Regions from separate parts of the Sphingomonas sp. BL2 genome, predicted to be linked through region 2. Evidence: predicted binding sites of a transcription regulator. Region 2 holds the regulator's gene; the other holds the start of a gene.
What was found. Region 2 encodes LexA, which represses DNA repair genes until DNA is damaged. Its sites were predicted from a motif close to GTTCCNCNCTTGTTCT; they were not measured.
Positions count from the first base shown of each region.

Region 1 (5,628 bases), on a different replicon from region 2:
CTGGCCTTTCCAGCGACGGCCGAGGGCTACCGTGGCCTCCATAAGCATCTCTTCCAAGACCTCTACGAATGGGCGGGCCAGGACCGCACCGTCGACACCGCCAAGGGCGGTGCGCGTTTCGCGCACGTGCCCTACATCGCGCGCGAACTCGACAAACTGTTCGCTGACGTAGGGGCGAAGAACGGCCTTCGCGGGCTTCCTCGAGACGAGTTTTTCGACAGGCTCGGCAACCACATCAACGAGATCAACGCCATTCACCCTTTCCGCGAAGGGAATGGCCGCACGATGCGCCATCACGCCGCGCAGCTCGCGCGCGACGCGGGCCACCCGATCCGCATCGCTTCGATCGACAAGACAGCATGGATGGACGCTTCGCGGCATGGTTTCTTGACCGGCGATCATCGTGGGATGGCCGCGGTCCTCGCCGGCGCGGCGATCCGGCGCGACCTCGCGCCCGAGGCGCGCATCGGTCGCGCCGGGATCGCAATGCTCCCCCAGCGTGCGCCGCCCGAAGGGCAACGCTATCGGATGACGCTCGGCAAGGTTCGTGAAGAACTGGAACGCTACCTACCCGCCGCCCGCCAGCAGGCGGCCGACCGACTTCGCGGTCTGATAAAGGACGGCGCACCTACCGCGACCATCGCGAACGCGCGCACCGAGCTTGCCTATGTCAGACACGCCAAAGGGCCAGTCTATCAGTCCCACCTTCTCACCTATCTCGGCGTTCGACAGGTCGATGCCGTCATCACCAAGGAGCAGTCGCCGCTTGAGCGCGTGCGGGAGATCGGAGCTGCGCTAGGCGTGCAGATCAACGCCCAGCAACCGGCGCAGCTTCAAAAGGCGGTCCGCTCCCTTGAGCGGCACGCGCTCCCCCCCGGCCACTCGCCGGGACAGGAGCGGTTGGCCGAGCTGTTCTTGAAGAACACCCCGGAAAAGAACAACGCGGACCCGCGCCTTGCACCCGCTCAGGCGATCGTCGACGCCGCCATAAAGACGGCGCGCGATCGGGGAGAAAGCGTCCGTATGGTCAGCACGATCGGGGATTCGACCCGCCAGCTCGTTGCCGATCGCATTAAGACGGGCGGTGCCCTCGATGCGGAGATCGGCCGCGTTCCCGATCGGGCCGCGGTCCCCCCGCCACAACAGAAAGAGCGGGGCCGCTGACCGGCCCCTCTGGGAGGACAGCATGTGCAATAGGTATCGGCTTTCGGCGAAACAGGCGTCTGTCATGCGCGCGTGCGGCTTCGAGCCGCCTTATCCTGAGGACGAAACATACCCGGTGCCGCGCGAGATCTTCCCTACGGGGAAGAAGACCGCGCGGCATGGCCTGGTCGTGCGACGATCGGCGCAGGGCAACCGGCCGTTGGATCCGGTTGCGATGGAGTGGGGTTTTCCGACCCAGGTGCCGAGCGAGCGCGATCCAGCGGTGAAGCTGGACAAGTATGTGACCAACGCACGCAATCTCGCGTCGCCAATGTGGCGGCCGTCGCTCGCCAGCGCCGATCGGCGCTGCCTCGTACCGTTTACGCACTTCGCCGAGCCGCACCCGGAGGGCGGCATGGGCGATGACGGCAAGCCCCTTCAAATGTGGTTTTCACTCCCCGATCAGCCCATCAGTTTCTTCGCCGGTTTGTGGCGACCGACCGCGCGTGGCGAAGCCTACGCCTTTGCCACGACGTCGCCGAACGCGATCGTCTCGCCGTGGCATCCCAAGGCGATGCCAGCGATCCTTAATCCGTGTGACTTCACCACCTGGCTCGACGGTTCACATGACGAGGCGCTTGCATTGGTACGGCCGTATGATGGCCCGATGACTGAGCAGGTGACGACGCCGAGCGCCGAGTTGGTCGGCTGATCGCCGAGAGGACAGACCCAGAGTGACACGTTCCGGATCACGACGTAGGTTCTTACCAGGATATAATTTGCTCGGGGTGGTGCAGCAGTGTTTCGGAAATTGTTCGGAGGCGGAACGCCCCAATCATCGTCATACGAAGCCGGTCAGCAGCTTTTCGAGCAAGGAATGAACGCGGCGAGCGAGTACCGCACCACCGCTGCGATAGCGCTCTATACAAAGTCCTACGAGGCGAACCCAAATCCGGCGCCGCTGATCAACCGGGCCAAGATATACCGCTGGCGCCTCCTATTCGGCGAGGCAATCCGAGACCTCGAAATCGCGATGCGCCTCGACAAGCAGCAGGGGGATCAATTTGCAATCCCTCTAGGAACGGAGCTGCGCGAATGTAAATTTCTCGCACAGAACATCTTAAATGGTCGAAAAGATCTGTTCGTAACAGATTTGCGAAGCAAGGGCTTTGATCATGTGGCTGGACGGATTGCCGACTCAATTTTCGAGGGCGACGGTCAGCTTCTTGGATACCATCTGGTGAACGAGGTCGACAACGTGAAAAAGTTTGAGACCCTTTCAGACTTTCCGTCTGTAAGAACGCTTGTCACAAATTGGATGAAGGATCAACGCGCAATAGAAAAAGTCTTAGCCGACCCAAGTATTAGTGCCGAGTATCGTGAGAAGCGCATCCTGTTCGAATCTATGGTTTGCGTTTACGATTATCCAGAAATGGCGAAGCTGCGTGATACTATCGTGCGCAAAATATGGTGTTTACTAAATCCGCCGAGTCAGATGCAGGCTCTTTGGGAAGTTGGTCTTCGCGATCCCATTAGGTAATTTCTATCGGGAGGGGGTAGGTGTGCCATGTGACACACCTATCGAGCGATAGGTATCTCTCCGATCTGAGTCGTCCATGCCGGACTCTTCTGCGACCGCTTCGTATCTGATGATCGCGCGCCGCACCCTTGCGCGGCAAGGATGACGGTGTTTCGCCCGAACCGATCATTGAGGCCGTCCATTGCCGCCAGCAGGGCCGGTGCCTTAGGGTCGGGAGCCGAGAACAGGTCCGATTGCCCCAGCCCCTCCGGCGTCAGGCCCTCCAGCAGCACTCCGCATTTCGTATAGACGCCTCCAGGCTCATACATCGCCTCCATCATCTTCGCCGCGATCCCAACGATGACGCGGGGATCGTTTGTCGGAGGAGATAGCCGCGCCGATCGTGACGCTGATGGTGGGTTGGCGCGGTATCGAGATCCATGCGCGAACGCGATTAATCGGCTCGCCGCGAGCCCTTGCGCTCGTATCTTCTCAGCCGCTCGCGCCGCGCGCCGCGACATAGCCTCACGCAGCTCGTCGAGCGCGGTGACGGGCTCGCCGAACTGGCGAGTGACCGCAGTCGCCTTCAGCGGTTCTGGCGACACCTTGAAGTCGTCGCACTCGACCCCGCCCAGCTCTCGCACGAGACGTTCCAGCACGACCGTCCCTACGTCGCGAGCGACAGCGGGCGGCAACGCAGCCAGGTCCGCGGTCGTCTTCACGCCGAGAGGCCGGAGCCGCGCTTCGAGCGCGCCTCCGATCCCCCATACTTCCCCAACCGGCCATTGCTCGAATAGTCGCCGGCGCAGCTCGACGTCGTGCAGGTCGACCACGCCCCCCCAAATCTTCTCAGTCGCTTTCGCCAAGGCGTTCGCAACCTTCGATAGGGTACGCGTCGGTCCCAGCCCAATTCGGGTCGGAAGGCCGACCGATCGCGCAATGTCGTCGCGGACCAGGTGCGCGGTCTTTACGTCGCCGAGGCCGTTCGGCAGCACCGGGAGGCGGAAGAAACTCTCGTCAATCGAGTAGACTTCCACCACATCTGAGTAATCGGCGATAACGGCGTTGAAGCGTCGGTTGAGGTCCGCATACAGCTCATAGTTGCTCGATCGAAGCTGGATACCGTGGCGCTTGATCCGATCGCGAATTTTGAAGACCGGATCGCCCATCCGGACGTGAAGTGCCTTGGCTTCCTCGCTACGCGCGACCGCACAGCCATCATTGTTGGACAGGACAATGACGGGCACGTCTCGCAGGCTCGGATCGAACAGGCGCTCTGCGCTGACATAGAAGTTGGAGACATCGACGATCGCCCACGACATACCGTCTAGCGCCGGTAGTCGCGGACGCCTGTCCGCACGACGCCCCATATTTCCACGCCTTCGGCCGACGTCGGTTCGTAGCATTGCTGGCTGTTACGGGCCTCGAGGAATGCCCCGCCGCGCCGCTCAACAAGCTGGCGGCAAACGAAGCCACCATCGACGATCGCGATCACAATATGCCCTTGTGCGGGGCGAGTGTCGCGGTCGACCACCACGACATCGTTATCGTAGATTCCGGCCTCGATCATGCTGCTGCCGCTAATGCGGAATACGAAGCTCGCGGCTCGATCGAGCCTCAACAGCTCGATCAGGCTTATCGCGTCTTCCTGCCAATCTTGGGCAGGGCTTGGAAAGCCAGCGCCGGCTGCACCGACGATGCGTAGAAGAATTCCCCTCGGCACCTCGGCAATCGGCACCGGCTGCATCAACGGCAGCATGGTGATTCCCTTCACGCCCTTGTAACGCGCGAAGGAACGGAAAGGGAACAGGGGAGATGCACCGTTCGGCGCATCGTATCGTCGGTGTCGGTTTTCTGCGGGGTTCTTCTTTGCCGCCAATTTTTTTTGGGGGGGGGCAGCGCCCAAACCACGCGCTCACCTCATCAAAATATTTTTGGGGACGCGAGATCGCCACTTGACGCCGCCAAGGCTGAAGCCCAAATGCGGTATTGAGGCGGTGAAGGATCAGTTCACCGCCTCAAATGTCACTCTGACCCAATGGAGGCTACCATGCAGATCATCATCAACGATACCGATCTTATCAAACTCAAACCGGCAACGCGACAGGATTTGCTTGCGACCTTCTTTGGTTCGTCGGCGTCATCGGCCACGCCACAGAACGCCAACGGGTTCGAGTTCGAGGAGGTGGTGGACCTGACGCCAGAACAGGTGGCCGAGTTCATGCAGGGCTGCTCTCCGCAGACCGTTGCGGGGCTTCAAGTGATCGCCGAGCATGGCCCGGTGATCGCCGCCAACCTACTCAATGAGGCGGGGATCGACAATTACGGGCACTTTCAGGGGCGTGTCACCAAGCGGACGCGCACCATCACGGGCGACAAGCACGCCTTCCTGTTCACGTGGGATGATTGGACGAGCGCGGAGAATGCCGAGCGCGGCTATGGTCACTATGCCGTGACGGAGACGACGTTCCGTTCGCTGCGCAAGCACTTCGAGCTGGATTGATCGACATCAAGGGCAGGGAGTGGAAGGCCCCTGCCCTTTCCGTTTCCCAGGCAGGATATGACCCATGACCAACATAGCCGTCGCTCGCGCCTTGCAGACCATCCAGGGATGCACCGACCCAAAGAGTCTCCGCCAGATTGCCACGAACGCACGCGTTAAAGGGGAGCTGGAGGTGGCTCGCGCGGCGGACCTTCGCCTTTACGCCATCCTCCTATCGGAAGCGCCCGGTACGTTCGAGCATGATGTCTGGCAGAGCATCCACGCGCTGGAGGGAACGCTAACGGTCGAACGTGCGAAAACCACCCGTTTAGGCCGGACGCGGCAGAAAATCGCGCGCGTCGGCGAGTTCGAGACAATTAAGGACCTCATCCTTGGGGTCGGTACATAGAACGGACCCAGATATACGCTAAGGTTTTGCCAGACCTTCGACGGCGCGCATGAGGCGGAGCGGCCTGAGCGCGGT
Region 1 is NZ_JBWXPL010000003.1:58,502-64,129, reverse strand. It holds gene AC1ME3_RS20010 (Fic/DOC family protein) at 1-1,164, shown strand, start outside; gene AC1ME3_RS20005 (SOS response-associated peptidase) at 1,187-1,855, shown strand; gene AC1ME3_RS20000 (hypothetical protein) at 1,943-2,683, shown strand; gene AC1ME3_RS19995 (Y-family DNA polymerase) at 2,722-3,984, opposite strand; gene AC1ME3_RS19990 (LexA family protein) at 3,990-4,421, opposite strand; gene AC1ME3_RS19985 (hypothetical protein) at 4,713-5,165, shown strand; gene AC1ME3_RS19980 (hypothetical protein) at 5,230-5,553, shown strand; gene AC1ME3_RS19975 (Tn3 family transposase) at 5,572-5,628, opposite strand, start outside.
Region 1: the regulator LexA is predicted to act here: its motif matches at 4,455-4,470, upstream of AC1ME3_RS19990 (LexA family protein).

Region 2 (6,429 bases):
GATGAACCCCCGCTGGCCGAGCGCTTTGGGAAGGCGACAGGCGATCACCCGCGTCCCCTCGTCGGCTCGGAAGAGGGCAGCCCCCCAACCACCACCCCGGCGAAGGCCGGGGCCCAATTGGGAAGTTCGCAGTAACGAAGCGCGACGTCCGCCAAACCCATGTTTCCCCGCGAAGGCGGGGACCCAGTCTGGGCTCCCGCCTTCGCGGGAGAACAAGAAGGATGTCGCAAACGTTCGATATCAAGCAGCGCAGAGAGCAACGGATCGTCCTGCCGCAGCCCCAACAACACCTGTCCTACATCCCAAACCCATGGCAAAGCGCCAGCCACGCCAAAACTCACCCCCTCCCGCCGGACCTTCTACCGGACGAGACCGTTCCAAACCTGAACCCCAGATCCGCTCCCGCCAAGAGTCTCCCAGCGTGTGAACTTCCTGCACTTCCAGCAGGAAAACCACGTAATATCAGAGCCAAAAGCATGACCCTAGTCCCCGTCGCCGAAGCCCAGAACCGCCTCTTCGCCATGGCCCCCCGCGTCGCTAGCGAGACCGTGACGTTACGCGAAGCCGCCGGCCGCTGGGCCGCCGAGGACATCCTCGCCCGCCGGACGCAACCCGCCGCGGATCTCTCGGCCATGGACGGCTACGCGATCCGCTTCGAAGACCTCCCCGGCCCCTGGAAAGTCATCGGCGAAAGCGCCGCCGGCCGCCCCTTCGCAGGCCACGTCGCCTCCAACGAGGCCACCCGCATCTTCACCGGCGCCGCCATGCCCGACGGCGCCGACACCGTCATGGTCCAGGAAGAAGCCGAGCGAGACGGCGCGACCCTGATCCTAGCCGGCGAAGGCCCGCCCACGGTCGGCCGCAACACCCGCCGCAAGGGCCTCGACTTCTCCACCGGCACCCGCCTCATCGCCGCCGGCGACCGCCTCAGCCCCGCACGCATCGCCGTCGCCGCAACCGGCGGCCACGGCAGCCTCACCGTCAATCGCCGCGTCCGCGTCGCCGTCGCCGCCACCGGCGACGAACTCGTCCCCCCCGGTTCGACCACCGACGGCGTCGCGCTCCCCGAATCGAACGGCATCATGCTCGCCGCGATGCTCGCCGACATGCCCGTCGACGTCGTCGATCTCGGCATCCTGCCCGACAATCTCGACATACTCCGCGAAGCCTTCGCCAGCGTTCAGGCAGACCTGCTCGTCACCACCGGCGGCGCGTCGGTCGGCGACCACGACCTCGTCCGCCCGGCGATCGAAGCCGCCGGCGGCACCATCGAATTCTGGCGGATCGCGCTGCGCCCCGGCAAGCCGATGATGGCCGGCCGGATCGGCGAGATGATGGTGCTCGGCCTCCCCGGCAACCCGGTCTCCGCGTTCGTCACCGCGACGTTGTTCGTCAAACCCGTCGTCGCGCACATGGCCGGCGCCCGCGACCCGTTGCCCCAGTCGACCCACGCCCTCCTCGGCGAAGACCTGCCCGCCAACAACGCCCGCACCGACTATCTCCGCGCCGAACTGCGCGACGGCAAAGCCTATGCCTCGACGATCCAGGACAGTTCGATGCTGCTCACGCTCGCCCGCTCGACCTGCCTGATCGTCCGCCCCGGCAACGCACCCTTAGCAAAGACAGGCGAATCGGCGGAAATCCTCGTGATCGCGTGAAGCGAGCGCTTGACGCGGTTAATTATGTTCCATAGAAGTTCCCAGTCTGTTCCGGACGGAGAACCGCCATGCTCACGCGCAAGCAGCACGAACTCGTCTGCTTCATCAACGATCGCCTCAACGATACCGGCGTCTCGCCGTCGTTCGAAGAGATGAAGGACGCACTCGACCTCAAGTCGAAGTCGGGCGTCCACCGTCTGATCAGCGCGCTCGAGGAGCGCAACTTCATCCGCCGCCTGCCGAACCGCGCGCGCGCGCTCGAAGTGCTGCGCATGCCCGAGCGTGCGGAAAAGAAGACGCCGACCAAGCCATCGAACGTCAAGGCCGCCCCAGCGGCCGCGACGCCGCAACCAGCGAACGACGTCGTCGAAATCCCGCTCCACGGCCGCATCGCCGCCGGCGTCCCGATCGAGGCGTTCGAAGGCAGCACTATGCTGGCTGTCCCCGCCGCACTCCTCGGCACCGGCGAACACTACGCCCTCGAAGTTTCGGGCGACTCGATGGTCGAAGCCGGCATCCTCGACGGCGACTACGCCCTGATCCGCCGCACCGAAACTGCCCGCGACGGCGAGATCGTCGTAGCCCTGATCGAAGACAGCGAAGCCACTCTAAAATACTTCCGTCGCGAAGGCGCCATGGTCCGCCTCGACCCGGCAAACCGAGCCTACGACCCTCAACGCTATGCCCCCGCCCAAGTTCGCGTCCAAGGCAAACTCTCCGGCATCCTCCGCCGCTACGACTGAGTTGCCGAGACCGGGCTGCGTCATCGCGACGCAGCCCGGTCTCGGTTTTTGGTTGCTCAGGAAAAGCGACAGCCTAGCCCCTTAGCTAAGTCGCTTCTCCGCCCGACAACAGCGACGGGATCTGTTGGGCAAGTTAAGCTAGATGCACTGGGCGTGTCGAAAAGCGGCTAGTTTTTCGACACCCCCAACCAGCCCCCAAGCGTCCGAAAGCCCCTCTAACGCTTCGATGCATAGTCGCGCTCTCAACTCGAATGCCCAATCTCTGCGCCTCTGCGCCTCTGCGCGAACATCTCGTCCTCAATCTCCAGCGCGGCCGAAGAATTGGTTCACGTGGAGACGCGGAGCTGTTGCGCTTAGGGAAAACGAAGCACCTCCAAACGTCTTCGGAAGGAAGACTAAACAGTCCCCAGCCTGAGCCACCCCGTCATACAAAAACCTTCTCCGCGCCTCCGCGTCTCGGCGTGCACCAGTTCTTCTTGCTGTGACCGTATGCGACGACGGAAGATTTTGTTCACGCGAAGGCGCAAAGGCGCGAAGATATGGTGCCTGGATCAGCGCCTACCGGCCTTCGCGGACCGCCGAAAACCAACGTCGGCTTATCGTTCATGGAGGTATAAAGGTCTCCCGAGTCGCATCACCTTCGCGCCTTTGCGCCTTCGCGTGAACATTTCTACTTTGACGGACTCGGCTGGCGCGAAACGCCGGCACAGCACCGTGAAACCGGTCATGGCGCGGCCTGAACGCGTACGCGGTGCGTTCGAGGAGAGGCGGATCGCGCCAGGGGTGGCGATCGCCTGCGTTCAGGATCGTCACGACTGTCCCGCTACCTAAGGTCAGCGCGACGCCGCCCGTACGCCGGAGTACACGACGATCCAGTTTCAGCCACCGTGGTACACACGGTTTCGGCAGACCGCGTTCGCTGACGACGACATCGGCGCCGTGACAGGCGGTAATGAACTCAGCAATCGGAACCATATAGGCGCTGCGGGTCGCCAGGATGCGCCACATCTGTCCCCGCGCAGCAATATCTGTGACGCAAAGATCGCGACTGCACCGCGCATCGGGTTGGTCCGCCAGCAGCAGCGGCTCGCCATCCACCCCGCCATTCTCGGCCAGCATGTCGCGCGTGTAGTCGCCCGCTCGGTCGCGCAGCATCGCGAGCCCCGCCGCCGTTCGCACCGCGACATGGCGCCCGTCACCGGTCACGAGAACGTCCGGGGCCGGCGTCGTCAGCGCCCAGACCGTGCCGATCACCAGCGGGACCAGCCCGAGCCGTCGCCACCGCGTTCGCCACAAGGCGATCCATATTCCCCCGACGATCATCAGCGCGAACGCCGCCGTCGGCATCGCGGGCAAGGACCGCACCGAGCCTGGCGCGCTGGCAACGATATGCGCAAGCCACAGCAGAGCATCGAGCGAGCGCTGCACCAGCCACCATATCGGCGCCCCGAGCCCGCCCGCATCGAGCAGCAACGCCAAAGCTTCCAGCGGCATAACGACGAAGGTCGTCAAGGGAATGGCGACGATGTTGGCGAACGCGCCGTAAAGCCCGGCCTTGTGGAAATGATAGACCGCGATCGGCATGAGCGCGAACTCGACGAGCAGGCCGGTGAGCAACAGCGATGCTATGCCGCGGGCGAGGCGGTGCGCTCGCCCCTCCTCATGCGGACCGAAAAACGCGCGGATCACCGGATGCTCGTGCAGCGCCATTATCGCAGTGATTGCCGCGAACGAGAGTTGAAAGCTCGGCCCCGCCGCCGATTCGGGCAGCACGAGCATGACGCACGCCGCGCCCGCCGCGACGAGGCGCAAGGTCATCGCCTCGCGCCCCATCGCCAGCGCCGCCAACACGAGCAGCGCGGCGACGCACGACCGGATCGTCGGGACTTGGCTGCCCGTCAGCAGCGTATAGCCGATCGCTGCCGCTGCTCCCGCCAACGCAGCGATCAAAGGCAAGCGCGCGTGCAACGCCAGCCACGGGCTCAGCGCCAGCAGCCGCAGCACGATCAGCATCGTCGCGGCTACCGCCGCCGTAATATGCAACCCGCTCACCGACAGCAGATGCGCGAGCCCGGCGCGGCGCATCGCCTCCGAATCCTCCTCGCTGATCGCGCCGACGTCGCCGGTTGCGAGCGCTGCGGCGATACCGCCGGCACTCCCCTCCAGTCGCGATACGATGTGATGCGACAGCGCGACGCGGATGCCGGCACCCGACTCGCTCGGCGTCGTCACGACCACCGGTGCGAAGCCGCGTCCCGTCGCACCGATCTCGCCGAACCACGCGACCCGAGCGAAATCATAGGCGCCCGGCACCGCGGGCAGCGGCGGCGGCATCAGCCGCGCCCGTAGATGCACGACCGCTCCCGTTCCCAGCAGCTTGGGTGCATCCGCTTCCGCCAGATTAACCCGGACGCGGTATGGCAGGGCGACCGGTTGCCCGTCGGTTTCGGCGCCCTTCCCGATCGGCAGCAGCGTCAGCCGGACCAGCTTCCGCGCGACCAGTGGCTCGATCGCCTCCACCCTCGCGGAGAAGCTCGCGATCGTCGGTCCACCCAGCACCGGTCGCGCCACCAACTCCGATCGCGCCCAGATCAACCCCAGCCCCAGCGCCGCCGTCAGCAACCCGATCGCCAGCGACCGCGCCGCACGCCCGCCATGCCCCACTGCCAGACACGCCAGCCCACCCGCGACCAACACCAATATCGCCACGCACCATGCCGCCGGATCAGGCAACGCGAACCACAGCGCGATCCCGCCACCCAGCATCACCGGCAGCCACAACACCAACTGGTCGCGCTCCGCCTCGAGCCAGCGTTCCACAGCCAGCCCGACGACAGCCCCCCATCGCGGCACGCCCATTTGTCGCCGCCAAGGACGCATGCTAGGGGCGGCGACGGCTGTCATGGCCATCGTTTCTCCATCGTTTCATCAGTCTGGGAGCACCCGCGGTTGGGCGCAATATCTGATACGGGCACCGCCAATTCGGCCGCACCCGTGGTTACCCGTTTCGCTCCGTCGCCGACGGGGTTCCTGCATCTCGGCGGCGCGCGCACCGCGTTGTTCAACTGGCTGTTCGCGAAAGCAAACGGGGGTAAATTCCTGCTGCGGATCGAGGATACCGACCGGGTCCGCTCGACCCAGCCGGCGATCGACGCGATCATCGACGGGATGCGCTGGCTCGGGCTCGACTGGGACGGCGACGTCGTCATGCAGTTTGCCGGTGCCGAGCGCCACGCGCAGGTCGCGCACGAGATGGTCGCGAACGGCCACGCCTATCGCTGCTACATGACCAACGACGAGATCGCCGCGATGCGCGCCGAGGCACAGGCCGCGAAGAAGCCGCTGCGCATCCGCAGCCCTTGGCGCGACCGCCCCGAGAGCGAAGCGCCGAACCTCCCCCACGTCGTCCGCCTGCGCGCGCCGCAGGAAGGTGCCGTCACGATCGAGGACCGCGTGCAAGGATCGGTCACGGTCAAGAACGAAGAGATCGACGACCTCGTCCTGCTCCGCTCCGACGGCACGCCGACCTACATGCTCGCGGTCGTCGTCGACGATCACGACATGGGCGTCACGCACGTCATCCGCGGCGACGATCACCTCAACAACGCGTTCCGCCAGCTGCCGATCTACCACGCGATGGGCTGGCCCGAGCCGACCTACGCGCACATCCCGCTGATCCACGGCCCCGACGGCGCCAAGCTGTCGAAGCGTCACGGCGCGGTGGGCATCGAGGCCTACCGCGACGAGATGGGAATTCTTCCCGAGGCGTTCGACAATTACCTACTCCGGCTCGGCTGGGGTCACGGCGACGACGAGATCATCAGTCGCGAGCAGGCGGTCGAATGGTTCGACCTGTCGGGCGTCGGCAAGTCGCCGTCGCGCTTCGACCTGAAGAAGCTCGAGAACCTCAACGGCCATTATATCCGCGAAGCCGACGACGCGCGCCTCGCGCAGCTCGCCGCCGACCGTCTCGGCCACGACCTGCCGACCGGCGGACTCGATCTTCTGACTCGGGCAATGCCCGTCCT
Region 2 is NZ_CM155261.1:2,955,952-2,962,380, reverse strand. It holds gene AC1ME3_RS13880 (molybdopterin molybdotransferase MoeA) at 477-1,658, shown strand; gene lexA (transcriptional repressor LexA) at 1,727-2,401, shown strand; gene AC1ME3_RS13870 (ComEC/Rec2 family competence protein) at 3,005-5,260, opposite strand; gene gltX (glutamate--tRNA ligase) at 5,351-6,429, shown strand, end outside.